3 regions of the Streptomyces sp. NPDC088252 genome follow, and region 1 is predicted to be linked to each of the others. Evidence: riboswitches for the same ligand, from Rfam matches in the RefSeq annotation. Region 1 holds a riboswitch; each other region holds the start of a gene.
The links. Region 1 has a riboswitch for cobalamin ahead of ACIOHC_RS41770 (HoxN/HupN/NixA family nickel/cobalt transporter). Riboswitches for the same ligand answer to the same signal wherever they lie in the genome.
Positions count from the first base shown of each region.

Region 2: it holds a riboswitch for cobalamin, as region 1 does, so the genes downstream of both, ACIOHC_RS24495 (ribonucleoside-diphosphate reductase subunit alpha) here and ACIOHC_RS41770 (HoxN/HupN/NixA family nickel/cobalt transporter) in region 1, are expected to answer to the same signal.
Region 3: it holds a riboswitch for cobalamin, as region 1 does, so the genes downstream of both, ACIOHC_RS16675 (CbtB-domain containing protein) here and ACIOHC_RS41770 (HoxN/HupN/NixA family nickel/cobalt transporter) in region 1, are expected to answer to the same signal.

Region 1 covers NZ_JBIURS010000044.1:27,165-37,054, reverse strand. The annotation lists gene ACIOHC_RS41780 (FecCD family ABC transporter permease) at 1-559, shown strand, start outside; partial or broken gene ACIOHC_RS41775 (ABC transporter ATP-binding protein) at 556-1,334, shown strand; gene ACIOHC_RS41770 (HoxN/HupN/NixA family nickel/cobalt transporter) at 1,409-2,497, opposite strand; cobalamin riboswitch at 2,525-2,729, opposite strand; partial or broken gene ACIOHC_RS41765 (diaminopimelate decarboxylase) at 3,344-3,487, opposite strand; gene ACIOHC_RS41760 (MFS transporter) at 3,745-5,028, opposite strand; gene ACIOHC_RS41755 (PLP-dependent cysteine synthase family protein) at 5,025-6,164, opposite strand; gene ACIOHC_RS41750 (hypothetical protein) at 6,280-6,747, opposite strand; gene ACIOHC_RS41745 (hypothetical protein) at 7,110-7,388, shown strand; gene ACIOHC_RS41740 (APC family permease) at 7,378-9,192, opposite strand; gene kdpC (potassium-transporting ATPase subunit KdpC) at 9,445-9,890, opposite strand, start outside.
Region 2 covers NZ_JBIURS010000012.1:63,674-73,563, forward strand. The annotation lists gene ACIOHC_RS24480 (GntR family transcriptional regulator) at 1-326, shown strand, start outside; gene ACIOHC_RS24485 (DUF3311 domain-containing protein) at 596-850, shown strand; gene mctP (monocarboxylate uptake permease MctP) at 847-2,484, shown strand; cobalamin riboswitch at 2,656-2,791, shown strand; gene ACIOHC_RS24495 (ribonucleoside-diphosphate reductase subunit alpha) at 2,929-5,340, shown strand; gene ACIOHC_RS24500 (ribonucleotide-diphosphate reductase subunit beta) at 5,340-6,359, shown strand; gene ACIOHC_RS24505 (hypothetical protein) at 6,418-6,630, opposite strand; gene ACIOHC_RS24510 (helix-turn-helix domain-containing protein) at 6,712-7,686, shown strand; gene ACIOHC_RS24515 (family 20 glycosylhydrolase) at 7,801-9,600, shown strand; gene ACIOHC_RS24520 (D-Ala-D-Ala carboxypeptidase family metallohydrolase) at 9,671-9,890, opposite strand, start outside.
Region 3 covers NZ_JBIURS010000007.1:154,906-164,795, forward strand. The annotation lists partial or broken gene ACIOHC_RS16665 (5-methyltetrahydropteroyltriglutamate--homocysteine S-methyltransferase) at 1,057-1,431, opposite strand; cobalamin riboswitch at 1,597-1,816, opposite strand; gene ACIOHC_RS16670 (histidine phosphatase family protein) at 1,842-2,471, opposite strand; adenosylcobalamin (AdoCbl) riboswitch at 2,581-2,729, shown strand; gene ACIOHC_RS16675 (CbtB-domain containing protein) at 2,733-2,945, shown strand; gene ACIOHC_RS16680 (CbtA family protein) at 2,974-3,747, shown strand; gene ACIOHC_RS16685 (GNAT family protein) at 3,858-4,367, opposite strand; gene ACIOHC_RS16690 (hypothetical protein) at 4,424-4,807, shown strand; gene ACIOHC_RS16695 (tetratricopeptide repeat protein) at 4,823-5,191, opposite strand; gene ACIOHC_RS16700 (pirin family protein) at 5,360-6,325, shown strand; gene ACIOHC_RS16705 (amidohydrolase family protein) at 6,520-8,052, opposite strand; gene ACIOHC_RS16710 (ATP-dependent endonuclease) at 8,603-9,259, opposite strand; partial or broken gene ACIOHC_RS16715 (IS5/IS1182 family transposase) at 9,354-9,493, shown strand; gene ACIOHC_RS16720 (phenylalanine--tRNA ligase beta subunit-related protein) at 9,643-9,890, opposite strand, start outside.

The DNA of each region.
Region 1 (9,890 bases):
GCTGGCGGGGGTGGCGATCGGACAGTTCCTGGCGGGGTTCACCAGCTGTCTGGTGTTGCGGGCCGGTGACGAGCAGCAGACCCGGGGCGTGCTGTTCTGGCTGATGGGCAGCCTCGGCGGTGCGCAGTGGAGCTCGCTCGCCGTGCCCACGGCGGCCGTCGTGCTGGGCCTTGCCGTGTTCCAGGGCCGGGCCAGGGCGTTGAACGCCTTGCTGATGGGTGACGAGACGGCGGCCGGACTCGGTGTACCCGTGGTGCGGCTGCGGCGCGAGATGTTCGTGGTCACCAGTGTGCTGACCGGTGTGCTCGTGTCCGTCTCCGGCGCCATCGGATTCGTGGGGCTGCTGGTGCCGCATCTGTGCCGACTGCTGGTCGGAGGGGACCATCGCAGGCTGCTGCCCGTGTCCGCGCTGACCGGTGCGGTGCTCCTGGTCGTCGTCGACACCCTCTGCCGCACCGTGCTGCCGGATCAGGAGCTTCCCATCGGTGTGGTCACGGCGCTGCTGGGCGCCCCCGCCCTGCTGTTCCTGCTGGACCGGCGTTCCGAGCAGGGCCGATGAGAATCGACGTACACGACCTCCGGGTGGCCTACGACGGCCGTACCGTGGTCTCGGGGCTGCATCTCATCGCGTCCTCGGGCGAGATCACCGGGCTGGTCGGCCCCAACGGCGGCGGCAAGTCGACCGTGCTGCGTACCGTCTACCGGCATCTGCGCCCGGCCGCGGGCCGGGTGCTCCTGAACGGTACGGACATCGAGGCGCTTCCGCCCGCCGAGGCGGCCAGGCATGTCGCCGCTCTGCCGCAGGAGCGCGGTGGGGACTTCGATCTGACCGTCCACGAGATCGTGGTGATGGGCCGCACCCCGTACAAGCGGGCCTTCGGAGGTGAGGACGGGACGGACCGGGCCGTCGTCACCCGGGCCCTGGGGCAGGTCGGTCTCGCGGGGTACGGGAATCGCCGCTTCTCCGCGTTGTCTTGTCGGGTGGCAAACGCCAACGGGCCCTGCTGGCCAGGGCTTTCGCGCAGGACCCCGATGTCCTGGTGCTGGACGAGCCGACCAATCACCTCGATGTGCGCCACCAGGTGGAGCTGCTGTCACTGTTGCGGGCGCAGGGGCGCACCACACTGGTCTCGCTCCACGACCTGAACGCGGCGGCCTCGGTCTGCGACCGCCTGCATGTGCTGCACGAAGGAGCGCTGGTCGCGTCCGGCACTCCTCTGGAGGCGCTCACTCCGGCTCTGTTGGCGGAGGTGTTCGGCGTGCGGGCGGCGGTGGTCGAGCATCCGTTGACCGGTGATCCGCTGATCGCCTTCGATCACCGGTCGGCCATGTGAGCGTGCCCGTCCCACCGCGGGCCGGACCGGGCGGCTCGGACGGCGCGGGGCTCTCGGCGGTGCGCGATACGGCATCAGCCGCCGTCGGGAGCGCGGCCCGTCCAGCGTTCCTCGACCTTCGCGATCCTCCAGTAGGCCAGGGCCGCCGCCCACACCACCACGAAGAGTCCGACGATGATGTAGCCGACATTGCCCAGGTCCAGGCCGGAGATCCAGCCGGTGACCGGGTCCCGCAGACCGAGCTTGTCGTGGAATATGGTGACCAGCTCGATCGTGCCGATGAGGAAGGCGACGGCGATCGACAGGCCGGTGATGGCGAGGTTGTAGAAGACCTTGCGCACCGGGTTGGAGAAGGCCCACTGGTAGGCGAAGTTCATGAACGTCCCGTCGAGCGTGTCGAACAGACTCATTCCGGCGGCGAACAGCAGCGGCAGGCACAGGATCGCGTACCAGGGCAGGCCCGCCGCGGCGCCACTGCCCGCCATGACCATCAGGGTGACCTCCGTGGCGGTGTCGAAGCCGAGACCGAAGAGGAAGCCGAGCGGATACATCTGGCCCGGCCTGGTGATGGACCGGGTGAACCTGCCGAGGATCCGGTTCATGAACCCGCGCGAGTCCAGGTGCTGCTCCAGTTCGGCCTCGTCGAACCGGCCCGCCCGCATCGCCCGGAACACGCGCAGAATGCCGACGAGTGCGACCAGGTTCAACGCGGCGATGAGATAGAGGAAGGATCCGGAGACGGTCGTACCCACCACACCCAACACCTGGTGTGTGCCCGAGTTCTCGTTGATCAGCACCCCCGCCAGCCGTGCTCCCCCGGCGACCAGCGCGGCCATGGCGATGACCACGCTGGAGTGTCCGAGCGCGAACCAGAAGCCGACCGACACGGGGCGCTTGCCGTCGGCCATCAGTTTGCGGGTCGTGTTGTCGATGGCGGCGATGTGATCGGCGTCGAAGGCGTGCCGCATGCCGAGCGTGTACGCGGTGATCCCGAGCCCGATGCCGAACGCCTTGGAACCGACCTCGTAGTGCTGTGGCAGGACGAGCAGGAACAGCACGCCGAACGCCACCACGTGCAGGGCGGCTATCACCGCGAGCAGCCCCACGGTTCGAACGGTGTCCTCGCGCCGCCACGTGAACACGGCGGAATCGGGCAGGGTCATACGGTCACGCTCCAGCACCTCGTGGATGACTTCGTGAGATGCCGTGGCCGGTCTCCTGGCTGACGGGTTCGCTCGCGCTCGTGCCCGCCCCTGCCTTCCCAGCCGCGCTCTACGGCCAGTGGCAGTCGTTGGGACGGATACTCCCCGATCACAGTGGCGAGGGCCGCTCCGGCCTGAGACTCCTCGGAGTCTGTCACCGGTCTTCCCGAACACCACGGCGCACACACTCTAGCGTTGTGGTGAGCGGCGCCCACAAGCGGGCGGGCGGGCCGGGTGGAGCGATGACGGCCCCGGCTTCCGGCACGGCGTCGGACCGTGGTCCTCGTCCTCCACGATGCCCGGCGAAATTCCCTTCGCCGAGAGGCTGCCGTCCGTTAGCCTTCGGCACCCGGAGACCCTTGAGGAGCTGAGATGCCCGGTCACCCGAGCGCGCGTTGACCCCATAGGCCGCGACCGGCCCGTCATCGCGTGCTGCCCTCGATCCGCGGCACGGCGAACCCTCCCTCGCCCGAGCCGGCGCACCTGCCGTGCGTCGCGCGGCGGGCGCCGTTCTCAGCAGCTCAAGGGGGCCCTGTGCCGTCCGCTTCTCCTGCCGTGCCCGCACACCGTCGCACCGTCCGGCACACACTCGATCCCGCTTCCGATGGGGCCTTCGACGCGGCTCGGCCTTCGGGGCTCCGCGTGGCCTTGGCGCCCGGCAGGCCGGGTCTGCCCGGCGGTCCGCGGGCAGGAGGCCCGCGGTGAAGGCGGCCCGCTCCGGTCGGCCGGCCCTGCCGAGCCTGTGGCGGGACGGTGACTTCCGCAGGCTCTGGGCGGGGCAGACCGCCTCTCAACTCGGGGCACAGGCCGCCCAGGCAGCCCGACCATCCGTCGCAGCGCGGTCAGGTAGGGCCTGACGGTGGTGATCTGCGAGCCGATGCGGCACTGCAGGCCGACCGGTTCGAACCGCCGCTGGTCGAGTATCCGGGCGATGGCGTGCCGGGCGCTCCCGTGAAGGCCGACGCAGGAGACGGCTCGCGAGCCGGGTCCTCCGCCTGGAGACGGACACAGCGCCCCGGATCGTCGACGGACCGGGACGCACCGGTGACGCCATGTCCGCCCACCCGGGGGCGTGCCTCTCCGTCAGCGGCCTCTTGGCCCCGTACACCCGGCCTTTGACGTCGGCTTGACGACGCCGGCTCGCCCTGCGCTCCTCACCTGCGCAGCGGGCATCGTCCGGCGCAGCCCCCCGTGGCCACCCACGCCCCTCACCGCTGCGGAACCGGTTCCCTCGCCCGGCCGGCCCGGAACGGACCGAGTCTCCCGGTCCGCATCAAGGCGGCGACCGCGGCGGCGCACAGCAGGCCCACGCCGCACAACACCAGCCAGGGCAGACGCGGTTGCTCGACGGATGCATCCCACACGGCTCCGGTCGCGAGGTTGCCGACGGTGATCCCGACGCCCGAGATCGTGTTGTACAGACCGTAGTGGGTGGCGACCAGCCGGTCGCCGGAGAGCGTGACGACGGTGTCCATCTCGAACGGGTACACCAGGGCGGTACCGAGGGCGAGCAGGGCGGCCGCGAGGAACAGCGGTACCAGGGCCGCCGCCCGGATCAGCGGTCCCGCTCCCCCGGGCGGCGCCCCGGCGACCACGAGCGGTGCGAAGGCGCCGCCCATCAGCGCCAGGCCGTACACGACCGACCGGCCGGGCGACCAGCGCGCCCGCGCCCAGGCGGTGATGCGCAGTTGCCCGGCCGCGGCGACACCGGCGGACACGGCGAAGAGCGCGGTGGTGACGCCGTCCCCGCTCCCCGGAGCCACCCGCTGCGCCTGGAGCGGCAGCGCCAGATAGACCTGGAAGGACAGGACGTACGAGCCGATCATCGCCGCCGAGAAGAGCAGAAAGGGGCGGTTGGACGCCACGGCGCGCCAGTCGGCGAGCACTCCCTGGCGCCCCTCGCCCGCTTCGGACGGACGTCCTCGGTCGGGCAGGGCCCTGATCTGTACGAGAGTGAGCCCGAGGAAGAGGAGCGCCGCCACCGCGCACACCATCCGGAAGTTCAGCGCGATCAGGGAGAGACCGATCAAGGGACCGACGAACATGCCGACCTGGTAGAAGACGTTGAACAGTGCGAACGCTTCCACGCGGCGCTCCCCCGCCTCCCGTGCGAGATGCGCCCGCACGGCCGGGTTGAACAGCGCGCCCGCGAAGCCGGTCAGCGCCGACGCGAGGATCAGGGCGGGCAGCGAATCGACGAGGCCGAGCAGTCCGAAGCCGACGGTCCGCAGGACGCATCCGGTGATGATCACGTTCTTGCAACCGAGCCGGTCGGCGAGCGTGCCACCGATGAGGAACATGCCCTGTTGGCTGAAGTTTCTTACGCCGAGCACCAGTCCGACCGCCCAGGCGGCCATGCCCAGGCCGCCCGAGAGGTGGATCGCGAGGTACGGCATCAGCATGTAGAACGCCGTGTTGATGGTGAACTGCTGGACCATCAGCAGCCGGACGGGGCCGTCGAAGGAGCGGAACTGCCGGACGAATCCCCTCATCGCGCGGCCACCTCGTCCACGTGCGGCGCGGTGATGTTCACACAACGCGTCCAGCGCTCCACGGCGCGCTCACCGGGATGGCCGATCTCGTCGGGGTCGTCCGCGGGCGGGCGTGAGAGGAGGTCGTGCGCACGGCAGTAGTCGTCGCTGTAGACCGTGTCCCAGTAACGATGGACTCCGTCGGGGAAGATCGCCGCGATACGGGTGCCCGGGGCATGGGTGCGGGCGAGCCAGTCGGCCACCAGCGCGACGGCGCCGACGCTCCAGCCGCCACTCGCGTAGTGGTTTCTGGCCAGCCGCCGGGCCGCCCAGACCGCCTCGTCCGGTGCGACCCAGTGGGCCTCGTCGAACGCGGCGTGGTCGACGTTGCACGGATGGATGCTGCTGCCCAGGCCGCGCATCAGGCGGTCTCCGGCGGGCTGGCCGAAGATGGCGGAGCGCACCGAGTCGACACCGACCAGCCGCACGCCCGGTGAGATCGCGCGCAGCGCACGGGTGATCCCGGCGGAGTGTCCGCCCGTCCCGACGGCAGCCACCAGCACGTCCACCCGGCCGAGCTGTACGGCGAGTTCGAGGGCGAGGTTCGCGTACGCCGCCGGGTTGTCCGGGTTGTGGTACTGGTCGGGGCACCAGGAGCCGGGAGCCGCGGCGAGCAGGGAGCGGACGCGGTCCCTGCGCGCCTGCTGCCAGCCGCCGGCCGGGCTCGGTTCCTCGACGACCTCCACGCGAGCGCCGAGGGCCCGCAGCTGATGAACCATGAGGGGTTCCATGCCCGGGTCGGTGACCAGCGTGACCGGATGGCCGTAGGTGATGCCCGCGAGCGCGAGACCGAGTCCGAGGGTTCCGCTGGTGGACTCGATGACGGGCGCGTCGGGACGGAGCTCTCCGCGGGCTCGGGCCGCCGCGACCATGTGGAGGGCCGGACGGTCCTTGATGCCGCCGGGATTGGCGCCCTCCAGCTTGGCCCAGAAGCCGCGGCCGACGGGGCTGAAGGGGCTTCCGACCCAGAGGACCGGCGTGTTGCCCACCATTCCGGCGGGGGTACGGCGGGGGGCGCCCGCAGGTTCGGGGAGTTCGTGTGCCGCCACGAAGGCGTGCACGTCGTCGGGGGAAATGCTGCGCAGAGCAGTGGTCATGCCGACCTGGTCCTTCCACGGCCACGACGGGACGGGGCCGTTGCGTGAGAGCGGTACGGGAGAGGGCGCGGCTCGTGCGGGCGATCGGCGGAGCGACCGGGCGCACGGAGCCGTGTCACGTACGGCTGACGCAGACCAGGCGCAGCAGAGCGCATCCCGTGAAGGGCGACGCCCCCTCGGCTGCGAGACCGCGGGGGCGGTGCGCGAGACCCGAAAGGCCCGACTCCATGAGCCCCCACGCGGCCAGGGTGAGCAGCAGGGCCTCCAGGAGAGGGAGTACGGATCGCGTCGACACCTCGCCCAGGAGCGCGGCCGAATCGCAGCACCCGCCGGGAGCCGCCGGATGGTGCCCGGCCCCGGACGCGTCGCAGCCGGCGGGTTCCGGGGTGTCCCCCATGTGCTCCATGTCCCGCACATCTGGGGCGACCGCGGACAACGAGCCGCTGATCGGCGTCACATGGTGCCCGTCCTGCGCCTGCACACCACACATCAGCACGTGAGCCACGGCGACGGTCGCCAGGCTCAGAAGAAGAGTGATGACGAGGCGGCGGACTCCCGGCCCCGGGGCAACAGCTGACAGCACGTCGCCGACCGTATCGTCAAAAGTGGAGTGATACGCATTTATGCGGACGTACGGGTGAAATCCCTTGCCGCGACCGTACGAGCCCCGCGCGTCTGCTACGGAACTCGGCCGGCGAGGCGGTGAGACACACCCCAACTCCCCTTGTCGCCAGCGGAGTTCACCGGCACACCGACGGAGGGATCCGCCCCCGCACCTGCGGAGCGGGGGCGAGGGACGCCACTGGACGCGACCCGTCCGCACAGACGTGCGGCGACCCACGGAGCCCCGCGTGCGACCACCTCGACGGCGAACAGCGGGGCGCTCGCCCACGCGGTCGGCCATTGATACCCCTACGGGGTATATTCTTCAGTGCCGGCTGGATCGTGCTTGCCGCAGGCTCCCTGGCCGCGGGCCTCGCCGGTCAGGTCTGGACAGAGCTGGCCGGACGAGCACTGCAAGGCATAGGTGCGGCGCTGATCGCCCCGCCCGGCCGGCTTCTCGCCCCGGCCACCACCGCGGCACTTCATCCGCACCGCTGCTCCGCCTCCCTCACCCACACGGGCCGTACCCACCGATGCGCCGCCACGCAGAGCGTCCGGCTGCGATGCGCGGCGCGCCGCACGGTCATGAGGCCCGCCGTGAATGCGGCGTTCACCGGCTGAGCCGGTACGGGAGCATGCAGACGACGACATCGGTATGGGCCATGAGCGTGGCGGCCAGCAGGATGCCGCGCTGGTTCTGCAGGATCTGGTAGCGGCGGTGGAGCGGCTCGACCTCGGGGATGAGGACGGCGATCTGCCGCCCTTCCTCCGCCGCCCGCTCGACGTACTCGACGATCGGCTGCACCAGAGAGCGCTGCGGGCTGTCGATGATGTCCAGACGCACGCCCGGGTTCCAGCGTTCCCACCTGTCGCTCAGTTCCTGAGCCTTGACCGGGTCCGAGTGGACGGCGACCGCCACGACGTCGTGTCCGAGGGCGCTGGCGGCCGTCAGGGCGTGCTGGGCGAGCTTGCTGACTTCTCCGACCGGAACGATGACCAGGGACTCGGCGGGGCGCAGCGCCGGGGGGATCTCTCCGAGACCGAGCTCCTTTCCGACCGCCGTGTAGTAACGCTCGACACGGGCGAACAGCAGCATCAGCAGGGGAACGGTGACGACCACCACCCAGGCTCCTTCGAGGAACTTGGTGGCCAACAGGACCGCTCCGGCCACGGCGGTCAGTACCGCGCCCGAGCCATTGAGCGCCGCGCGCCGCAGCCATCCCGGCGACCGTTGCCCCGCCCAGTGCCGTACCAGCCCGATCTGGCTGATGGTGAAGCCGGTGAACACGCCGATCGCGAACAGCGGGATCATCCGGTGCGTGTCGCCGTCCACGGCGATCAGCAGCAGCGCCGCGAGCAGTGCCAGCGCCAGCACGCCCCAGCGGTAGACGGGACGTTCCCTGCGCAGCCCGAACAGATGGGGCAGGCGGTGGTCGCGCGCCAGCAGGCTCATCAGGACGGGCAGGCCGCCGAAGCTGGTGTTCGCCGCGAAGGCGAGGGCCAGGGTCACCACGAGGTTGGTCGCGTAGTAGGGCCATCCCGTTCCGTACGCGCCGGCGGTCAGCTGGGCGAGGACGGTCACACCCCCGCGTGGGGCCACGTGGTCGCGGCGGATCAGCACCGCCAGGCCGATCAGCATCAGCCCGAGCAGCGCGCCCAGCATCAGCTCGGTGCGCTGCGCCCGCTTGACACGGGGCTCGCGGAAGACGGGCACTCCGTTGGCGATCGCCTCCACGCCGGTCAGCGCGGAGCAACCGGAGGAGAACGCCTTCAGGAGCAGCAAAGGCCCCAACGCCTCGGTGACGTGGACGGGTTGAGCGCTTCCGACGACGGCTGCGGGATGGCCGCGCAGCAGCCCCAGGGCGATGATGCCGAAGATGCTCACGACGAAGAGCACGGTGGGCAGCATCAGCACCCGGGCGCTGTCGGCCACTCCCCGCAGGTTCACAGCGGTGAGCAGGACGAGTCCGATGAGACAGACGGCGAGCAGGTGCGAGCCGAGAGCGGGGAACGCGGAGGCGAGGCTGGCGGCGCCGGCGGCGAGGCTGACCGTCACGGTCAGCACGTAGTCGACGACCAGGCTGGCCGCTGCGAGCAGACTGGTCCTCGGCCCGAGGTCCTTCTTCGCCACCGCGTAGGCGCCACCGCCGTCGGGGTGCACGGCGATCACCTGGCCGTACGAGATCACCAGGACCGCCAGCAGCGCGGCGATGACCAGCGTCACCGGCAGCGTGGCGGTCAGCGCCCCGGTCCCGGCGGCGATCAGGACGAGCACGATGGCCTCGGGTCCGTACGCGACCGAACTCAGCGCGTCCAACGACAGCGCGGCAAGCCCCTCCAGGCTGGTCAAGTGGTACTTGCCACCCTCCCCGTGCTGGAGCGGAACTCTCGGCCGCAGTTCGCGGCGGGCCAGACCGTACGCCATGGGTGACCTCGCGGTGCAGGGTGCGGGGGGCTGTCCAGGGACAGTGTGACCGGACCACCGCGGTGTGGGCCCTCAAGGACGCGCCGGGCTTCGCCCAGGTGCCTCGGAGAACCGTCGGCGCATGGCCGGGGTGGTTCGGCACCCGTATGGGGCACCTGCCCCGTCCGGAGGCGGACGGCGCCCTTGTCCGGGACCGTCCGGGCCGGGACTTCGACCGTGTCGGGCTGCCGGGCGAGGAGCCCCGCCTTCCGGTCACACCAGCCCGGCCAGATCGTGGTTGAGCTCCACGACGTTGACGCGTTCCTGACCCAGGAAGCCCAGAACACGTCCTCGGACGTGCCGGGACACCAGAGTTCTGACCTCGGCGGGGGCGAGGTGGCGGGCCTTCGCGACGCGGTCGACCTGTTCGTAGGCGTACGCCGGGGAGATCTCCGGGTCGAGCCCGGAGCCGCCGGCGGTGACCGCGTCCGCGGGGACGGATTCGGGCGGGACCCCGTCGAAGGCGGCGACGGCGGCACGGCGTTCCCCGACGCTCCTGATCAGGTCGGTGCTGTTCGGGCCGAGGTTGGAGGCGCCGGAGTTCGTGGGGTCGTAGCCACCGGCGGACGGGCGGGGCTGGAACCACCCGGGGTCGGGGCGCAGCGGTTCCTGGGCGTCGTGGGGATTCTTCTTCGGCAGGGCGAAGTCCTGGCCGATCA
Region 2 (9,890 bases), on a different contig from region 1:
GCGGGGAGCCGATGGCGATCGAGACCACGCATCTCTCGGCCAAACGCTTTCCCGCGCTGCGCCGTTCGCTGGTGAAGTACACCTCGCTCTACACCGCGCTGGCCGAGGTGTACGACGTCCGGCTGGCCGAGGCCGAGGAGACCATCGAGACCTCGCTCGCCACCCCGCGCGAGGCCGGACTGCTCGGTACGGATGTGGGCCTGCCGATGCTGATGCTGTCCCGGCACTCGCTGGACGGGCAGGGCGAGCCGGTGGAGTGGGTGCGCTCGGTCTACCGCGGCGACCGGTACAAGTTCGTGGCACGCCTGAAGCGGCCGACGGACTGACCCCGGACGTGGCGGCCGACCGGTTTCGGCCCTTGCGTCCCCGCACACGACCGTCGACGGCCCCCTTGGAACGCGTCACTCCACGGGGGCCGTTCGCCTGCCTCCGCGCGGGCCGGCTCTCGCACGTTTGACAACATTCCGAACATTCGATCCCGTTCACGGGACCGTTGTCGGACCGCAATGCGGACAGGGGGTGACGGTGACCGGAAGCCTCCCCTAGATTTCCTGCGCATTACACCAGGTGATCAGCGAGGGGACGGAGTCGCCGCATGGCAGCAGACCCTGAAGGAAAACCGCCCACCATCACGCCCGTTCGGGTGGTCATCGCCCTCTGCCTCGTCGCACCGTTCGTGGCGATGCTCTGGGTGAGTTCGTACGCGAAGGTGGACCCCACCTTCATCGGCATCCCGTTCTTCTACTGGTACCAGATGCTCTGGGTGCTGATCTCCACCGCGCTCACGATGGTCGCGTACAAGCTGTGGCAGCGTGACCAGCGCTCCCGCAAGGGGGGTGCGTCGGCATGAAGGACGGCGTGAACGGCGTCGCGCTCGGCGTCTTCATCTTCTTCTTCCTGGCCGTCACGGTCATGGGCTTCCTGGCGGCGCGCTGGCGCAAGGCCGAGAACGAGGCCAGCCTCGACGAATGGGGCCTGGGTGGACGGTCGTTCGGCACCTGGGTCACCTGGTTCCTGCTCGGCGGCGACCTGTACACCGCGTACACCTTCGTCGCCGTGCCCGCGGCTATCTACGCGGCGGGCGCGGCCGGCTTCTTCGCCGTGCCGTACACCATCCTCGTGTACCCGCTGATCTTCACCTTCCTGCCACGGCTGTGGTCCGTCTCGCACAAGCACGGGTACGTCACCACCTCGGACTTCGTCCGCGGACGCTTCGGCTCGAAGGGCCTCTCGCTGGCGGTCGCCGTCACCGGCATCCTCGCCACGATGCCGTACATCGCGCTCCAGCTCGTCGGCATCCAGGCGGTGCTGGACGTGATGGGTGTCGGTGGCGGCGAGAACACCCACTGGTTCGTCAAGGACCTGCCGCTGCTGATCGCGTTCGCCGTGCTGGCCGCCTACACCTACTCGTCCGGCCTGCGGGCACCGGCGCTGATCGCGTTCGTCAAGGACGGGCTGATCTACCTGGTCATCGCGGTGGCGATCATCTACATCCCGATCAAACTGGGCGGGTTCCACGACATCTTCGCCAAGGCGAACGAGGCGTTCTCGCAGACCAACCCGGCGACCGGCAAGCCGCGCGGCGCGCTCGCACCCGGCGAGGCGGGCCAATGGGGTTACGCCACCCTGGCGTTGGGCTCGGCGCTCGCGCTCTTCATGTATCCGCACTCGATCACGGCGACGCTCTCCAGCCGCAGCCGCAACGTGATCCGGCGCAACACCACGATCCTGCCGCTGTACTCGCTGATGCTGGGCCTGCTCGCGCTGCTCGGCTTCATGGCGATCGCCGCCGGGATCAAGGTGGACAACGGGCAGTTGGCCATTCCCCAGCTGTTCGAGGACATGTTCCCCGACTGGTTCGCGGGGGTCGCGTTCGCGGCCATCGGCATCGGCGCTCTGGTGCCCGCCGCGATCATGTCGATCGCCGCCGCGAACCTCTTCACCCGCAACATCTACAAGGACTTCCTGAAGCCGGACGCCACCCCGGAGCAGGAGACCAAGGTCTCCAAGCTGGTGTCCCTGCTGGTGAAGGTCGGTGCGCTCGCCTTCGTCCTGACCATGGACAAGACGGTCGCGATCAACTTCCAGCTGCTCGGCGGGATCTGGATCCTCCAGACGATGCCGGCCCTGGTCGGCGGCCTGTTCACCCGCTGGTTCCACCGCTGGGCGCTGCTCGCGGGCTGGGCGGTGGGCATGGTGTACGGCACGGCGGCCGCGTACGGGGTCGCCAGCCCGACCCAGGCGCACTTCGGCGGTTCGTCCAAGGAGATTCCCGGTATCGGCGAGATCGGATACATCGGCCTGACGGCGTTCGTGCTGAACGTGGTCGTGACGGTGGTGCTCACCTTCGTCCTGAACGCCGTGAAGGCGCCCGTCGGAATCGACGAGACCGCCCCGGGCGACTACACGGCCGACGCGGGCGACCCGGGCGTCCAGGTCGAGCTCCCGCCGGCCACGGCCGGAGCTCCGGGCGGCGGTCACTGACAAGCGCTCCGACACCGGCCGACGGCCCGCCGAGCCCCCTCCTGCGGGGTTCGGCGGGCCGTCCGCATGGTCGGGGGCCCCGGGCTCCGAACAGGGCCGTACAGCTCGTTCTGCGGGCCCGGCCCACCTTGTACGACACAACATGTGGGGGCTGCCTCATCGGGCGGCCCCCACATGTATGCTCATGCTCGCTGTCGCCGCAGGGGAATCCGGTGCGAATCCGGAACTGTCCCGCAACGGTGTGTTCGGTGCGCTTTTGCGCACCCCCGAGTAAGTCCGAGGACCTGCCGACAGCGCATCCGGCTCGACCGAACCGGATGCCAGACGTCCGGGCCTCGCGGATGGGCCGGTGGACGCCGTACGGAGTGCTGCCCCGCTCGGGCCCGCCTCTGCCCGGCTGCCCCGTTCCCCGCCGGCCCCGAGCCGAGCGAGGGAGAGCACCACGTGACCATCGCGCCAGCCGATCCGGCTTCAGTCGCCGTGTCCGAAGCGGCCGAGTCCGAGGGGACCGCACACGACGGACCGGGGACCGCACTGCTGCGGACCCTGACCGACCTCACCGTCGATCTGCCCGACACCGACCCCGGTCGTGTCGCCGCCGCCGCGCTGCGCGGCCGCAGCGCCCGGTCCGACGAGGCCGAGCTGCGCTCGCTGGCCACCGAGGCCGCCGCGGGGCTGATCTCCGAGGACCCCGCCTACTCCCGGCTCGCCGCCAGGCTCCTGACCCGCACCATCGCGGACGAGGCGGTCGGTCAGGGCGCGGTCTCCTTCTCCGCCTCCGTCGCCGTCGGGCACCGCGAGGGCCTGATCGCGGACCGTACCGCCGAGTTCGTCGCGCTGCACGCGGACGCCCTCGACGCGCTGGTGGCACGCTCGCTCGCCGACGGCGCCGACGACCGGTTCGGTTACTTCGGGCTGCGGACCCTGCACAGCCGCTATCTGCTGCGCCACCCGCACACCCGCCAGGTCGTCGAGACGCCCCAGCACTTCATGCTGCGGGTCGCGTCCGGTCTCGCCGAGGACGATTCGCAGCGCGCCCTGGACGAAGTGGCCGCGCTGTACGGGCTGATGAGCCGGCTCGACTATCTGCCCTCCTCGCCGACCCTGTTCAACTCCGGTACGCGGCACCCGCAGATGTCCTCCTGCTATCTGCTGGACTCCCCGCTCGACGAGCTCGACTCGATCTACGACCGCTACCACCAGGTGGCGCGGCTCTCGAAGCACGCGGGCGGCATCGGGCTCTCGTACTCCCGCATCCGCGCCCGCGGTTCGCTGATCCGAGGCACCAACGGGCACTCCAACGGCATCGTGCCGTTCCTGAAGACGCTCGACGCCTCCGTCGCCGCGGTCAACCAGGGCGGTCGCCGCAAGGGCGCCGCCGCCGTCTACCTGGAGACCTGGCACGCGGACATCGAGGAGTTCCTGGAGCTGCGCGACAACACGGGCGAGGACCAGCGGCGTACGCACAACCTCAACCTGGCGCACTGGATCCCGGACGAGTTCATGCGCCGGGTCGACGCGGACGGCGACTGGTCGCTGTTCTCGCCCGCGGACGTGCCCGAGCTGGTCGACCTGTGGGGCGACGACTTCGACGCCGCGTACCGGGCCGCCGAGGCCGAGGGACTGGCCCGCAAGTCGATGCCGGCCCGCGAGCTGTACGGCCGGATGATGCGTACCCTCGCGCAGACCGGCCAGGGCTGGATGACGTTCAAGGACGCCTCCAACCGCACCGCGAACCAGACCGCCGAGCCGGGCCGCGTCGTCCACTCCTCGAATCTGTGCACCGAGATCCTCGAAGTCACCGATGACGGCGAGACGGCCGTCTGCAACCTGGGTTCGGTCAACCTCGGCGCGTTCGTCGCCGACGGCACCATCGACTGGGAGCGGCTGGACGCCACCGTCCGGACCGCCGTGACCTTCCTCGACCGGGTCGTCGACATCAACTTCTACCCGACCGAGCAGGCCGGCCGCTCCAACGCGAAGTGGCGCCCGGTCGGCCTGGGCGCGATGGGTCTGCAGGACGTCTTCTTCCAGCTGCGGCTGCCGTTCGACTCCCCCGAGGCGCGCGCGCTCTCCACCAAGATCTCCGAGCGGATCATGCTCGCGGCGTACGAGGCGTCCTGCGAGCTCGCCGAGCGGTCGGGCCCGCTGCCCGCCTGGGCCGAGACGCGGGCCGCGCGCGGGGTGCTGCACCCCGACCACTACGACACCGAGCTGAACTGGCCGGAGCGCTGGGACGCGCTGCGCGCCCGCGTCGCCAGGAGCGGCATGCGCAACTCGCTGCTGCTCGCCATCGCGCCCACGGCGACGATCGCCTCGATCGCAGGTGTGTACGAGTGCATCGAGCCCCAGGTCTCCAACCTCTTCAAGCGCGAGACGCTCAGCGGTGAGTTCCTCCAGGTCAACGCGTATCTGGTGGAGGAGCTGAAGCGGCTCGGCGTGTGGGACGCACGGACCCGTGAGGCACTGCGCGAGGCGAGCGGCTCCGTGCAGGGCTTCGCCTGGATCCCCGAGGACGTGCGGGCGCTGTACCGCACGGCGTGGGAGATCCCGCAGCGCGGACTGATCGACATGGCGGCGGCCCGTACGCCGTTCCTCGACCAGAGCCAGTCGCTGAACCTCTTCATGGAGACGCCGACGATCGGCAAGCTCTCCTCGATGTACGCGTACGCCTGGAAGCAGGGGCTGAAGACGACGTACTACCTGCGCTCACGCCCGGCGACCCGGATCGCCCGTGCGGCCTCCGGCCGGGCCGCGGCCACCGCCCCCATCCCCGTACAGCAGGCTTCGACGCCCGACGCCGACGCGATCGCCTGCTCCCTGGAAAACCCCGAGTCCTGCGAGGCCTGCCAGTAATGAGCTCCACCGACTCCGAGAAGAACCTGCTCGACCCGGGCTTCGAGCTGACCCTGCGGCCCATGCGCTACCCGGACTTCTACGAGCGCTACCGCGACGCGATCAAGAACACCTGGACGGTGGAGGAGGTCGACCTCCACTCCGACGTCGCCGACCTCGCGAAGCTCTCCCCCGGCGAGCAGCACATGATCGGCCGGCTCGTCGCGTTCTTCGCGACGGGTGACTCGATCGTCTCCAACAACCTCGTACTGACGCTGTACAAGCACATCAACTCCCCCGAGGCGCGGCTTTATCTGTCGCGACAGCTCTTCGAGGAGGCCGTGCACGTCCAGTTCTATCTGACGCTGCTGGACACCTATCTGCCCGACCCGGACGACCGTGCCGCCGCGTTCGACGCGGTCGAGGAGATCCCCTCGATCCGTGAGAAGGCGCAGTTCTGCTTCAAGTGGATGGATTCGGTCGAGAAGATCGAGCGGCTGGAGACGAAGGCCGACCGCCGCCGCTTCCTGTTGAACCTGATCTGCTTCGCGGCGTGCATCGAGGGGCTGTTCTTCTACGGCGCGTTCGCGTACGTCTACTGGTTCCGCTCGCGGGGTCTGCTGCACGGTCTCGCCACGGGTACCAACTGGGTCTTCCGTGACGAGACGATGCACATGAACTTCGCGTTCGAGGTCGTGGACACCGTCCGCAAGGAGGAGCCCGACCTCTTCGACGACGAGCTCCAGCAGCAGGTCACCGACATGCTGAAGGAGGCCGTGGCGGCGGAGCTGCAGTTCGGCCGCGATCTGTGCGGTGACGGTCTGCCGGGCATGAACACGGAGTCGATGCGGCAGTACCTGGAGTGCGTGGCCGACCAGCGGCTCACCCGGCTGGGCTTCCCGGCGGTCTACGGCTCCGAGAACCCGTTCTCGTTCATGGAGCTGCAGGGCGTGCAGGAGCTGACGAACTTCTTCGAGCGCCGACCGTCCGCGTACCAGGTGGCGGTGGAGGGATCGGTCGCGTTCGACGACGACTTCTAGGTCTTCCGGTCGGATCGGGCCGGATCGGCGAGCCCGGCGCGATCCGGACGAGCTACTCCTAGATCCTCGCCCAGCTTCTGACGTAGGGACGCCGCGCGGCCGCGACCGGTTGCGCGGCGTCCGTCGTTTCCGGGGGTCCGTCGCTCCGTGCCCGTTCCGCGGCGCGCAGCTCGCGGTCGATGCGGCGCTCCCGGGCGAGTCCGGCCAGGGCGGGCAGCAGGACGAGAGCGAAAAGTGCGGCTGTGCCCAGGACGTTCAGGAATGTGTTCATGGCTCTACTCTCGTCCGCGCGGACGGATGGCGGCAGTGGCAGGACTGTCATGGACCATCGAATTACTGCCACACTGGTGTCATGCTGAAGAATGTCGCCGCCCTGCTGCTCGACGAGGTCCATCCCTTCGAGCTGGGTGTGCTGTGCGAGGTCTTCGGGCTCGATCGCAGCGACGAGGGCCTGCCGGTCCACGACTTCGCCGTGGTCTCCGCCGAGGGCCCGGTGCTGCGGACCCACGCCGGATTCACCATCAGTACGCCGCACGGCCTCGACCGTCTGGAGGAGGCCGACCTCATCGCCGTACCGGCCGGCAGCCACTTCGTCGCACGGGACTACCCCGAGGAGATCCTCGACGCCCTGCGCCGGGCCGTGGACCGGGGCGCCCGGGTGATGAGCGTCTGCTCCGGGGCCTATGTGCTCGGGGCGGCCGGGCTGCTGGACGGCCGCCGCTGCACCACCCACTGGCGTCATGCCGACGAACTGGCCCGCCGCTTCCCGCGGGCGGTCGTCGAACCCGATGTGCTGTACGTGGACGAGGGCCCGGTCATCACCTCGGCGGGCACGGCGGCCGGGATCGACGCCTGTCTGCATCTGGTCCGGCAGGCGTACGGCCCCGACGCCGCCAACGCCATCGCCCGCCGCATGGTGGTGCCGCCGCACCGCGACGGCGGGCAGGCGCAGTACATCAAGCGGCCGCTGCCCCGCACGCGGTGCGACACGGTCGGCGGGACCCTGGCCTGGATGGAGCGCCACCTCGACCAGGAGGTGACCGTCGAACAGCTCGCCGCCCAGGCGCACATGTCCCCGCGCACCTTCGCCCGCCGCTTCCAGCAGGAGACGGGCACCACTCCGTACCGCTGGCTGCTCCGTCAGCGGGTGCTGCTGGCACAGCACCTCCTGGAGACATCCGATGAAACGGTGGACACGATCGCCGGGCGCACCGGCTTCGGAACAGCCGCCGCACTGCGCCATCAGTTCGTACGGTCGTTGGGCACTACGCCGAACGCCTACCGCCGCACTTTCCGCGGCCCGGGCGCAATGACCGAAGTCGCCTGATACCTAATAGATCTGACGTCGGATCATTCGTCCAACCGTTGACCACACCTGTCCATGGACCACGGCCCGGGCGACCCAAGAGGGTCGGTCGCAACCGCCGCACCACCGCCCGAGGTGCTGCCCTCTCTGCGCCAATGGCAGGCCGGTGCGGGCGAGTTCACGCTGGCCCAGCGGGCGCGGATCGTGCTGGACGGGGTGCGGGACAGCCGCACGGCCGACGACGCACGCCGCTTCGCGGGTGAACTGACCAGGAAGGCTTCGGTGTCGCGGGGCGCGGCGGCGGCCCGCAGCGGCGACATCGTGCTGCGACAGGACCCGTCCCTGAAGAAATCGCTGGGCGCGGAGGGCTATCGGCTCGACGTCGGCGACCGGGTCACGGTCACGGCCGCGACCTCCACCGGCGTCTTCTACGGTTCGCGGACCGTCCTCCAGCTGCTGAACGACGACGGCCGCGCCGCGCGCGGTTCGGCGACCGACGTGCCCGCGTACCGTGAGCGCGGGGTCGGGGTGTGCGCCTGCTACATCAACGTCTCGATCCCGTGGTTCGAGCGGCTGATGAAGGACATGGCGTCCCAGAAGCTCAACCAGCTGTGGATCGAGGCCAAGGTCAGGAGCGACACCGACCCGGCGTCGGCGTTCTGGGGCTACTACACGAAGCCGCAGGTCCGCTCCCTGGTCGCGCTGGCGAAGAAGTACCACATCGAGCTGGTGCCGGAGATCAACTCCCCCGGCCACATGGACACCTACCTGGAGAACCACCCGGAGCTCCAGCTCAAGGACAAGAACGGCGTCGCCTCCCCGCCCCGGCTCGACATCTCCCGGCCCGAGGCGCTGACGTACTACACCTCGATGGTCGACGAGGCCCTGAAGGTGTGGGACACCCGCACCTGGCACATGGGCGCCGACGAGTACATGATCGGCTCGTCCTACCCGAACCACCCGCAGCTGCAGACCGCGGCGACCGCGAAGTTCGGCGCGAGCGCGACCCCCGACGACCTCTTCGTCGACTTCATCGATCAGGTCGACGCGCAGGTGAAGGCCGGGGGCCGTTCGCTGCGGATCTGGAACGACGGCCTGGCGGGCCGCAACGGCGTCGTCCCGCTGAACCGTGACATCACCGTGGAGCACTGGCTGGGCGGCGGCGCCATCCAGAAGCCGTCCGCGCTGCTCGCCGAGGGCCGGCAGGTCATGAACTCGGCGTACGCGCTCTACCTCGTGCGCGGCGGCTACACGACGCAGACGCGACAACTCTACGAGAGCGACTGGACGCCGCTGCGCTTCGAGGGCGAGACGCTGCCCGCAACGGCCGCGAACCTCACCGGCGCCAAGATCAGCCTGTGGCCGGACAGTGCGGCGGCCGAGACCGAGAACGAGGTGGAGGCGAAGACCTTCATGCCGCTGCGCTTCCTCGCACAGGCCACCTGGGGCGGCCCGAAACCCAGTGAGACGTACGCCGGTTTCGAGGCGCTGGCCCGGCGGATCGGCCACGCGCCGGGCTGGTCGAACACCGACCGCACCCCGCTCGCCGACGGTACGTACCGGCTGACCGCGGGCGACCGGGCGCTCTCCCCCGCCGCGGACGCGGGTGTCTCCCTGGTGGGTGCCGGTGCCGCCTCCTGGACGCTGACGGCCACCGCCGACGGGTACTACACGGTGCGGTCGTCCGAGACCGGTCAGTGCCTGGACGCGGTGCGCGGAAAGAAGTATCTGGGCGCCCCGCTGGAGATGGGGGCGGAGCTCTCGCTCGGGGCCTGTTCGGCGACGGCGCGTACGCAGCGCTGGCAGCCGGACACCGCGGCCGGGGGGCTGACCCTGCGCAACGCCATCTCCCAGCTCCGTCTGACGGAGCGGGCTTCGGACGACGCCGCGGTCCAGACGACGGGCGCGACGCGGCTGACGGCAAGGACCTTCTGACACGGGCGGCACACGGAGAAGGGCCCCGTACGCCGGTTCGGACGGACCGGCGTACGGGGCCCTCGCCGTGTCAGATGCCGCAGTTCGGCGCCGACCAGAAGTGGCTGGGCCCCTGGTTGACGTGGACGTGGTCGCCGTGGTCCGGGTAGCCGGGGCCGAGGATCCCGTTGAAGCCGTGGTTGCGGGCCTCCTTGGCAAGGGTGCACAGCGCGTGCGGTCCGGCGCCGAGGTCGGCCGCGTCCCCGTACAGATGACGGCTGTTGGACGCGCCGCCGACCGCGCTGTTGCAG
Region 3 (9,890 bases), on a different contig from region 1:
GGAAGTCCGAAGCGCATCGCACAATAGCCGACGCGGATGTCGTGACTGGGACGGACGCAGGGCTCTGGTGACAAGCAGAGGGACGGTTCGGGCCTTGACCCAAGGCCGGGTAGTTAGCGTTTTCGCTGGTCACGCAAGCCCGTTGAGGGATTCTCGGCGTGGAGCAACGGAGCCCGTCGGTACAGGCAGTCGTCCAAGACAGCTTGTTCCCGAGGAGGTCCGTTGCCGTTTCATCATGTCCTTTCGGCCCCGGTGGTGGCCATCACCCGTACGGTCACCGTGCAGGTGCTGGGCCGGCTCCGGGGCAACCGCCGCACTCCGGTGCTGACGCGTCTCGGCGACGGCTCGTACCTGTCGGTGATCGGTACGGAGAAAGTCCGTGTCATCGACGCGACCATCACGGTGACCTGCGCGGACGGGACCGTCTTCACAGGCTCCTACCGGCTGGTCACTACCCTGACCGACGCCCGCCACTACCCGGCGGCCGTGCTGGCAGGTCTCTACCACCAGCGGTGGGAACACGAATCGGCGTACTACGCGCTCCGCCGCACGATCACGAACGGGCGCGTCCTGCGTTCGGGCGACCCGGCCGGCGTCGAGCAGGAGATGTGGGCCCTGCTCACTCTCTACCAGGCCCTGCGGACCGTGATGGTCGAGGCCGCGGAGTCGCTGCCGGGCACCGACCCGGACCGCTGCTGCTTCACCGTCGCCCTCCAGACCGCCCGTGACCAGGTCGTCCAGGCCGCCGCCATCAACTGGCTTGCAAACTCAGGGAGATCACTGACTACCTGGCCTTGGGTGGTACGCCTTGCCGACGGAGGTGGCGTGCAGTGGGCGCCGGGCTCAGAGCTCAGCGTTGACGCTGACGGACTGGGGGCCGCGTTCGCGGTAGATGAATACCATCTCGTCTCCGCTGAGAACGCCGAGACTGACCGTTTCGCGTGTCTGCTGGACCAGGACGCGCAGGAGCTCAGGGGCCACGTCGGCGACATCGGTGGAGTGGACCGCGGCCATGGCGAGCCGGGCGGCCGCAGGTCCCAGTTGCCGGCGGCCGTCGGAGGTGTCGAACCACTTGGTCATTTCGAGCGGCGCCACGTCCTGCGTCCCGCGGGCCATCGCGAAATAGCCGTCCAGCCCGTCGGCTTCGACGGTGTCGCGGTGCCTGGTGGGCACGGCACCGACCATCACGCTGGTGTCCAGTACGTGGTCGTAGTACGAGAAGTCACCGGTCGGGACCTCGTGGATGCCGTCGTCGACGAGCCGGAGCCAGTTGGCGCGGCGCAGGCCGGCGGCGGTCTCCCGCCGGCCGGCCGCGGTGACACGGCCCTTCCAGTACCCCTCGACGGCCCTCTTCAGTTCCCGGTCTGCCCCTTGGCGGGGACAGCCGTACACGGTGGCCCGGGCTGCCGCGGCTGCGGACTTGCTGGTCACGGAACTCTCCTTCGCGAGCGTGTGTCCTGGTACGACCCCGGGACGGGTCGAAGACGCGAAGGCAGGACGGACCGGACGGAACCGCGGCGTCGTGCCGACGCGCGTGTGCCCTGCCCGATCCGTACGCCGACCCGCCCACGAGGTCACCGGGATCACCGGGCGCGTCCGACGCGCACGGGCAGTGGCAGGTCTTCGGACTCGTGGGCACGTCTCGCGCACGAGACACCTACTGGCCATCGCTTCCCGGAGCCCTTTCAGGGGCCAGTGCTTGATGACGGCGGTCGTTCCCACTCACCGCTGCGGGGCAGTCCCGGATTCCCACCGGGTTCCCTCTTGCGACGCGTCTGTCTGGCGGACAGGGCGAACCAGCTGCGCCATCCGACTATGCGCTGACCGCGGCCCCCGGCACCTCAGTTGTCCAGGCGAGTGGGGGCGGACCGGGGAAGCCGGCTCCGCGCAGCGGGGGACAGCGGCCGACCGCAGCGCAGATTCCACCGTCCCGAGCGGCCGCTGAGCCCGGTCAGGGTGAGCGGGGCGACATCCAGCCGCCAGAACGCCTCCGCCGGCAGAGCGAGCGCCCGTACGACCATCGCCCGCACCACGGCGGGCTCGACGACCGCCAGCACGCGGCCGCCCCCCTCGCCGTCCCCGGACTCAAGTGCCTCCAGCAGGCCGCCGATCCTGGCGCAGAACTCCAGCAACGATTCGCCGCCGTGCGGAGCCGCCGACGGATCGGTCATCCATAGCGACACAGCGTCCGGCTCGCTGCCGCTCACCTCGGCCAGTCTCCGTCCGCTCCAGCGGCCCATGTCCCAGCCACGGAGAGCGGGTTCGGGCCCGGCACGCAACCCCAGCGCGTCGGCGGTCCCGGCACACCGTTCGGACGGCCCGCGCACATACCGGTCGGCCGGTGGCACCGCCGCGGCGGCGGCACGTGCCCGCCGGGCCCCGGCCGCGTCCAGCGGGGCATCGTCGTCGATGCGGGCCTCGCGCAGCGCGGCGTTGAGCGCCGGTGAGATCAACATCAGCTGTACCGTCATGGCCCGGTCAACTCCCTGAACTGTGGCCTCTCGCGTGCGCCCACCATGGCATGCGGGCGCTGCGGCCCCGCCGACGGCGCCGTGGCCCTGTCCGCTCCCAGGGGGTATCGTCCGACGAACATGACGAAGGTGTGACGGAAGTCCGGTGAGAATCCGGCACGGTCGCGCCACTGTGTACCCGTACCCGTACGGGAAGTCAGACCCAGCACCTTCGTCTCAGGCACCACGATCGGGACGCGTGTTCCCTCAGGAGGTTCTGCCATGGCACAGAGTGCTGTCCCCGCCACCGCCGTACCGGCGATCACCCCCATCTCTCTGAAGTCCATCGCCTGGGCGGTCTTCTTCGGCATCCTCATGCTCGTACTGCTGTACTTCGTCGGCGCGGAACAGGGCGCCACCGCGGTCGTCTCCGGCGAGGGTGTCCACGAGTGGGTCCACGACGGTCGCCACCTCCTCGGTTTCCCCTGCCACTGACGCACCGTCCGATCCAGGGGAAGACCTCATGAACTCCATATCTGTCAGAGCCCTGCTCGTCCGCGGCATGCTGGCCGGCCTCGCCGCGGGCGCGCTCGCACTGGTCGTCGCCTACCTGCTCGGCGAGTCCCGGGTGGACGCGGCCATCGCCCTCGAAGAGTCGCACGCCCACGACCACGGCGGCGGTGAGGAACTCGTCAGCCGCACCGTGCAGTCCACCGCGGGTCTTGCCACCGGCGTGCTCGTCTTCGGTGTGGCGATCGGCGGGATCGCCGCCCTCGTCTTCTGCTACGCCCTCGGCCGGATCGGCCGATTCGGCCCACGGGCCACGGCCGCCCTGATCGCGGGTACCGCCCTGCTGGCGGTGTACATCGTGCCGTTCCTGAAGTACCCGGCCAACCCGCCGGCCGTCGGCAACCCCGACACCATCGGCCGCCGCACAGCCCTGTTCTTCCTGATGGTCGCCCTCAGCGTGCTGCTGGCGGTCGCCGCCGTCATCCTCGGCAAGCGGCTGGCTCCGCGGCTGGGCAACTGGAACGCGACGGTCACCGCATCGGCCGCCTATGCGGTCGTGATCGGGGTCGCCTACGCGTTCCTGCCCTCGTTCAACGAGGTCGGAAGGGATTTCCCGGCCACCCTGCTCTGGGAGTTCCGGCTCGCCACGCTCGCGGTACAGGCCACCCTCTGGGTGACTTTCGGTCTCGTCTTCGGCCACCTGACGGAACGGCTTCTCGTGCCGAGGGCCGACACCGTCGCGACGGGAGACGGTACGGCGAACCGGGCCGCCGCCGCAGCCGGCTGACCGGCGTACCACTCACCACCAGCGGAACGGCGGAACCCGCCGGGGGCCTCCCGGCGGGTTCCGCCGTCCCGCCCGACGCGACCGCACCCGGGAAACGGACGGACGCGCCCTCACTGCTCCTCGCTCTGCCGGCACCAATCGATCCGGTAGTACTTCAACTGCGCGTCCTCCTTCTCCAGGCGCATGCCGACGGCTGTCATGACGTGCTGCGACGCGAGGTTGTCCAGGTCGGTGTCACCGTGCACACAGATCACCCCCTGCTCGCGGGCGAACAGCAGCAGCGCGCGCAGCGCCTCGGAGGCGTAGCCCTTTCCCTGAGCCGAGGGAACGAGGCCGTAGCCGATCGTGACGTGCCCGTTCTCGTCCGGGGCGCCATGGAATCCCATCCCGCCGATCACGAGGGAGTCCCCACGGCGACTTATCTCGTACGAGCCGAAGGGGCTCGGATCCCCCGTCGTCGCGCAGGCGTCGAGGAAGCGCTCGGCCGCGGCCATCTCGCCGGCGGGCGGGTATCCCGGCGCCCAGCGGGCACCCTCGCCCGGCGTGCCGGCCATCACCTGCAAGGCGTCGGAGGCGCTCATCAGGCGGAGCAGGAGGCGGGGAGTCTCAAGGTCGGTCATGACCGAGTGAACTATCATGAGGGGCGGGCGCACGGCATCCGGATTGTCCGGGAGGGGTGTCCGCCGGGCAGCGGAACGGGGTCCTGCGCGGCCTGGTGGGCCCCGGCGAGCGCTGGGTGCAGCGATGTTCGGGATGGCGGCTGATGCCCGTCGCCCACCCCTCGCCCTTCGGCGACGCGAGCATGTCGCGGCAGGTCCGCGACGCCCTGCACGCCGTGTCCTTCGCTCCGGACGTGTCCGGCACCTCCGCCGACACGGACGACACGGGGGTCACCGCGTCCGAGGCCCGGGCGCCGGACACCGGGGCCCGGGCCTCGGACACCGGGGCCCGGCCGAACGCACTGCTGCGACAGCCGCCCGACCCGGCAATCGCCCGGGCCGAGGGCGCCCTCCTGACGGAATGGCCGAACCGTCTGTCGAACGCCCCTCACGACCGCTGAGAACCCGCACGACCGTCAGGCGCCGGTCCTCCGGTCACCGTCGAAGTCGAAGTCCCCGGAGAACGCCGCCGCCATCCGCAGATGACCGGTCGCCTCCGCGCTCCGGCCCTGGCGCTCGAGCGTGCGGCCCAGCATCAGCCGGGCGTACGGTTCCACCGGGTCGCGCTCCAGGACCGCCCGCAGCTCCGTCTCGGCCCTGCCGAGCCGCGCCGAGTGGTAGTAGGTCCGGGCCAGCAGCAGACGCGGGGAGACCTGCTCCGGCGCCTCCTCGACCAGCCCTTCCAGAATCCGGGCCGCAGTCATGTACTCCTTCGCCTCGAAGAACATCTGCGCACGGTCCCAACGCTCGGCGGCCGTACCGAACTCGAAATAGGTGTCGCTCACTTGACTCCTCCTTCACGGACCGTCCCCGGACCCGCCCTGCTGCTGACCGCGCCATGCGCTCGGTCACGCTTCACTGACCCGAACACAGCGCACTGGTTGAATATTCCACTAAATTATCGGCGTGGGCAACCGGCACCCCCGGGCCCGCGCGGGAATAGGTTGAGCGCCATGAGCAATCTCGATCGCCAGGCCGCACTCTCCGTCTGCGGAGGACGGGGTTTCGTCGTCGCCGAGCCCGTACGGGAACTCCTCACCCCCCGCCACGTCCAGCTGGGTGAGTCCACCGAGGTCCGCAGGCTGCTGCCCAACCTGGGCCGCAGGATGGTCGGCGCGTGGGCCTTTGTCGATCATTACGGCCCCGACGACATCGCCGGCGAACCAGGGATGCAGGTACCGCCCCACCCGCACATGGGTCTGCAGACGGTCAGCTGGCTGCACGACGGCGAGGTCCTGCACCGGGACAGCCTCGGCAGCCTGCGGACGATCCGCCCGCGCGAGCTGGGACTGATGACCTCCGGCCGCGCCATCAGCCACTCCGAGGAGAGCCCGAAGTCCCATGCGAGGTTTCTCCACGGCGCCCAGCTCTGGGTCGCCCTGCCGGAGGCTCACCGGCACGTCGAACCGCACTTCCAGCACCACACCGAACTGCCGACCGTCACCGCGCCCGGCCTCACCGCGACCCTGATCCTGGGTGGACTCGACGGCGCCACTTCGCCCGGCACCGCCTACACCCCGATCGTCGGCGCCGACGTGTCCCTGTCCGCCGGTGCCGAGGCCCGCCTGCCGCTCGATCCGGATTTCGAGTACGCGGTGCTCTCGATGTCCGGCCAGGCCGAGGTCGACGGCGTACCCGTGCTGCCCGGCTCCATGCTCTACCTCGGCTGCGGGCGCTGCGAACTCCCCTTGCGCGCGGACACCGACGCGGGTCTCATGCTGCTCGGCGGCGAGCCCTTCGCGGAAGAGATCGTGATGTGGTGGAACTTCATCGGGCGCTCCCACGAGGAGATCGCGCAGGCGCGTTCGGACTGGATGGTCGGCGCTCGGTTCGGGGAAGTGCATGGCTACGACGGAGGTCGGCTGCCCGCTCCTGAACTGCCGCCGGTGGCGCTGAAACCACGGGGAAGGGTGCGCTGAGACATCCCGTTTCGGTAAGGAAGGGCTACGAGGGCGACCGACTGCCCGCCCCCGAACTCCCGCCGGTGGCGCTGAAACCACGGCGCCGGGTGCGCCGACCTGGCGCTGTGCGGTCGCCAGCGGTCCCCGCCACGCGCCGTCACCGAGCCCCTTCGCCGAAACGGCGAAGGGGCTCGGGCGCGTCCGTCGAGTGATCAGTGGGCGCAGACGTGGGGGGCCGCGGCCCCCGCGGCCGGGGGCTCGCTCGCGGCGGCGGCACGCGCCACGTCGGCCAGCAGGCGCAGGCGTTCCCCGCGGTCCAGGTAGCGGCCCGCGACCAGGACGGAATCGATCCGCCGCGTATGACGGATGTCGGTGCGCGGGTCCGCGTCCAGGACCAGCAGGTCGGCGCGGTCGGTGGGCAGGCCGAGCATCCGAGCGGGCGCGGTGGTCGCGGCGTGGAGGACGTCCCGGGTGGGCAGTCCGGCCTCGGAGAGCAGCTCCAGCTCGTGGTGGAGGGAGAAACCGGGGACCGCGTAGCCGGTGCCGGTGTCGGTGCCCGCGAGCAACTGCACGCCGGCCCGGTGGAGTTCGGCGACGAGTCGCAGCCGGTGCTCGTAGATCCGATGGATCCTGGCGGTGTCCTGCGCGGTGCGGCCGGCGGTGAGGGCGGACCAGGTGGTGGGCCAGTAGCCGGTCATCCATTCGGGCAGATACTTGAACTCCGGTGAATCGGATTGGAGTTGGTCGGTGCGCTCCAGGGAATGGTGGACGGTGAGGGTCGGTGTGACGCGGGTGCCGTTGGCGGCGAGCCGGTCGAATAGGGCGCGGGTACGGCCGACGTCGTACGTCCGCACCGCCTGCCACTCCACAGCATTCACCTGCCGGAACCAGCTCGCGTAGCGCTCGAAGCTGGTGTGCAGGGTGGCGTCGATACGGACCTTCGCTATGGCCCGCCTGATCTCGGACTCCCGGGCGGAGGTGGCGAGGAGCAGGGCGTGGAGGTGCTCGATGGACTGCTGCCCGGCGTCGCTCGCGCGGGCGATGGGCAGGGTGTCGGGGCAGTGGCCCGCGTGGCGCAGACCCTGGCGGCGGGACTCGTCGGCGATCGCCTCGTACGCCTCGGGTGTGAGCCGTGAGTACACCTTGACGAAGTCGGCGCCGCTTGCCTTCGCCTCCCGTACCGCGCGGCGTGCGGACGGGGCGTCGGTGACCTCTACGACTCGCTCGCCGGTGTCATTGGCCCAGAGCGAGGGGCCGCCGTCGATGATCGAGCTGGCGATCACCCAGCGCGGGCCGAGGAGTTCGCCCGCGCGGACCTTGTCGCGCCACTCGTGGTGGACGGGTCCGCCCCACATCTCACGGACCGCGGTCACGCCGTTGAGCGGGAACAGGGGCGGCAGCACGCTCTCGGGCCCGTCGTTGTGGACATGGGCCTCGACGAGGCCGCCCGGGACGATGTACTTGCCGGTCAGGTCGTACGTCGTCGTCCCGCGCGGGATCGGGACCTCGGCCGAACGGCCGGTACGGGTGATGCGGCCGTCGTGGATGAGGACGGTGTGGTCGGGGCCCGCGCCGAGGACGGTGGCGTGGGTGAGGGCGATGGTGCCGCCGGGGTGCTGACCGGGTGCGGGCGTTGCGCGGTCCGGGGCCACGCGGGGGACGGCCGCCGCGGTCGGGGCGGCGGACAGGAGGGCGCCGCCGGTCAGGGCGGCCGAGGCGGCAAGGGCTTCGCGTCGAGTGGACATGGCACCACTCTGGTCCGGGACGGAGCCCCGATCACTGGCCCCAGGCCGTGAGTTGGGGGTGTTGGTGGCAACACCGTGGGGAGTGGTACTACAACGGACCAGGTTGGGTCTCAGATGAACAACCGGGTGCTCGATGTCATCGAGGAGAAACGCCGGGGCAGCCCACCACAGAGGGCGTCGACCCTGCGAACGACTCCAGCCCACCCGCGCACGGAAGCCCTCAGCCGCCGAATGTGGAAGCCGCGAGGGGAGCAGCCCACGCGTCAGTCTCCTCGGTGGGGAACCAGCCGAGGACGAACGACTCCGGAGCCCGGATCGGATCCGTTCCACGTGGTCGACCCACTCCACCTCTGGCACCGGCCCGGATGCCGGGACCGGTCGCACCGCGCCCCGCGCTCAGTTCCTCGCTGTCGGGCTCGGGTCGCAATCGGGGCGGGCGGGGCTGCCGGCTTCATGCACCGGACACCGATGGCTCGATACGGGACCAGTGACGCCCGTCCTCCGATCCTCTGACGGGGCCACGCCGGCGCCGCAGTGGCGTCCGGCCGTATCAGACGTGAGTGAGGAGACGCTCCAGCGGCCGGGGAACACGATCGAGGGGCAGGTGTGCGACCAGCGCCTGTGCGTAGAGCGCCTTGCGACCGCTGTGCGTGCCCATGAAGCGCCGCAACTGGTGTTCCACGGGCCGTTCCCGTTGTGCCGGCTGGCCCTGGAAGGTGTGGAAGGGGCGCATCTCGCCTTGGGTCTCGATCACATGCTGCACGCCCTCGGCCCCGACAGCGCGGATCAGTTCGTCCTCCAGGTCGGCGACGCACACATGGAACCCGAGTGTCTCCAGTTCGGCGTGCGCGAGACCGGACCCGAGCCCGACCCGTTCAAGATGACGCCGGAAATGCCGCTCCTCACCGATGTCGCAGAGACCGGCCAGCGGGAGGCCGAGCCCCGCAGGACCACACACGTCCAGGAAACGCCCGATGTTCGTCGCACCTCCGAGCGGTACCACCGCGACGCCCTCTGCACCGAGGTCGCGGCCGTAGCGCGTGGCCAGTGCTTCGAGCGCGACCTGATCACTGGTCCCCTCGACGAGCACGATCGTCCGCACACCGCCGCCGGCCAGCTCCCGCGCCACTGCGGCGGCCGCACCCGCCTCCGCCCCGCCGGCCGCCCACGCGACCAGCGCCAGGCGGAATCGCCTCAACTCGTCCACGAGACCTCGCTTTCCGACGCCATCCTGGCACGGTCGAGCGCGCGTGCGCACGCACGTCTTCCAGGGGGCAGCGCCGGTTCTGCGCTCGCTCCACGAGCAGTTGGACCGGTCCCGGACGTTGATCGACTCCAGCCACGTGCGGGCCGCTCGGCCGGGCCCAGCAGCGGGACGAGCCCGGTCGACCGTGCCCGACCGGGCAGCAAGCACGCCCTCGGTGATCCCCGTGGTCCGCCGCAGCCGGAGCCCTGCCTCGGCATGCCTCGCATCCGCCGACGCGAACGCGTCCTGACGGCCCTCGACGCCCTGCTGCGAAACAGCCAGGACATCACCGTCTCCAGCCTCGCCCGCGCAGCACGGGCCGAACACCTTCCCCCACTGGTACCTCAGACGGTGACCCGCGACTGTGCCGGGCCGAGGTAGTACACGGCGGTCTGTTCGGCGTGAAGGGCGAGCAGACCCTGCAACTCCTCCGCTGCGGCCTTGAGGAGGTGGCCGTCATCGGGGGCTCGGAGGGTTTCGAGGACGAAGGCCACATGTGTGGAGTCCTCGGTGACGCGGGTGCGGTGGGCGTCGCGATGGTTCCAGTGGCGGGTCAGGACGCCGGTGGTGTCCGCGTAGATGATCTCGCCGG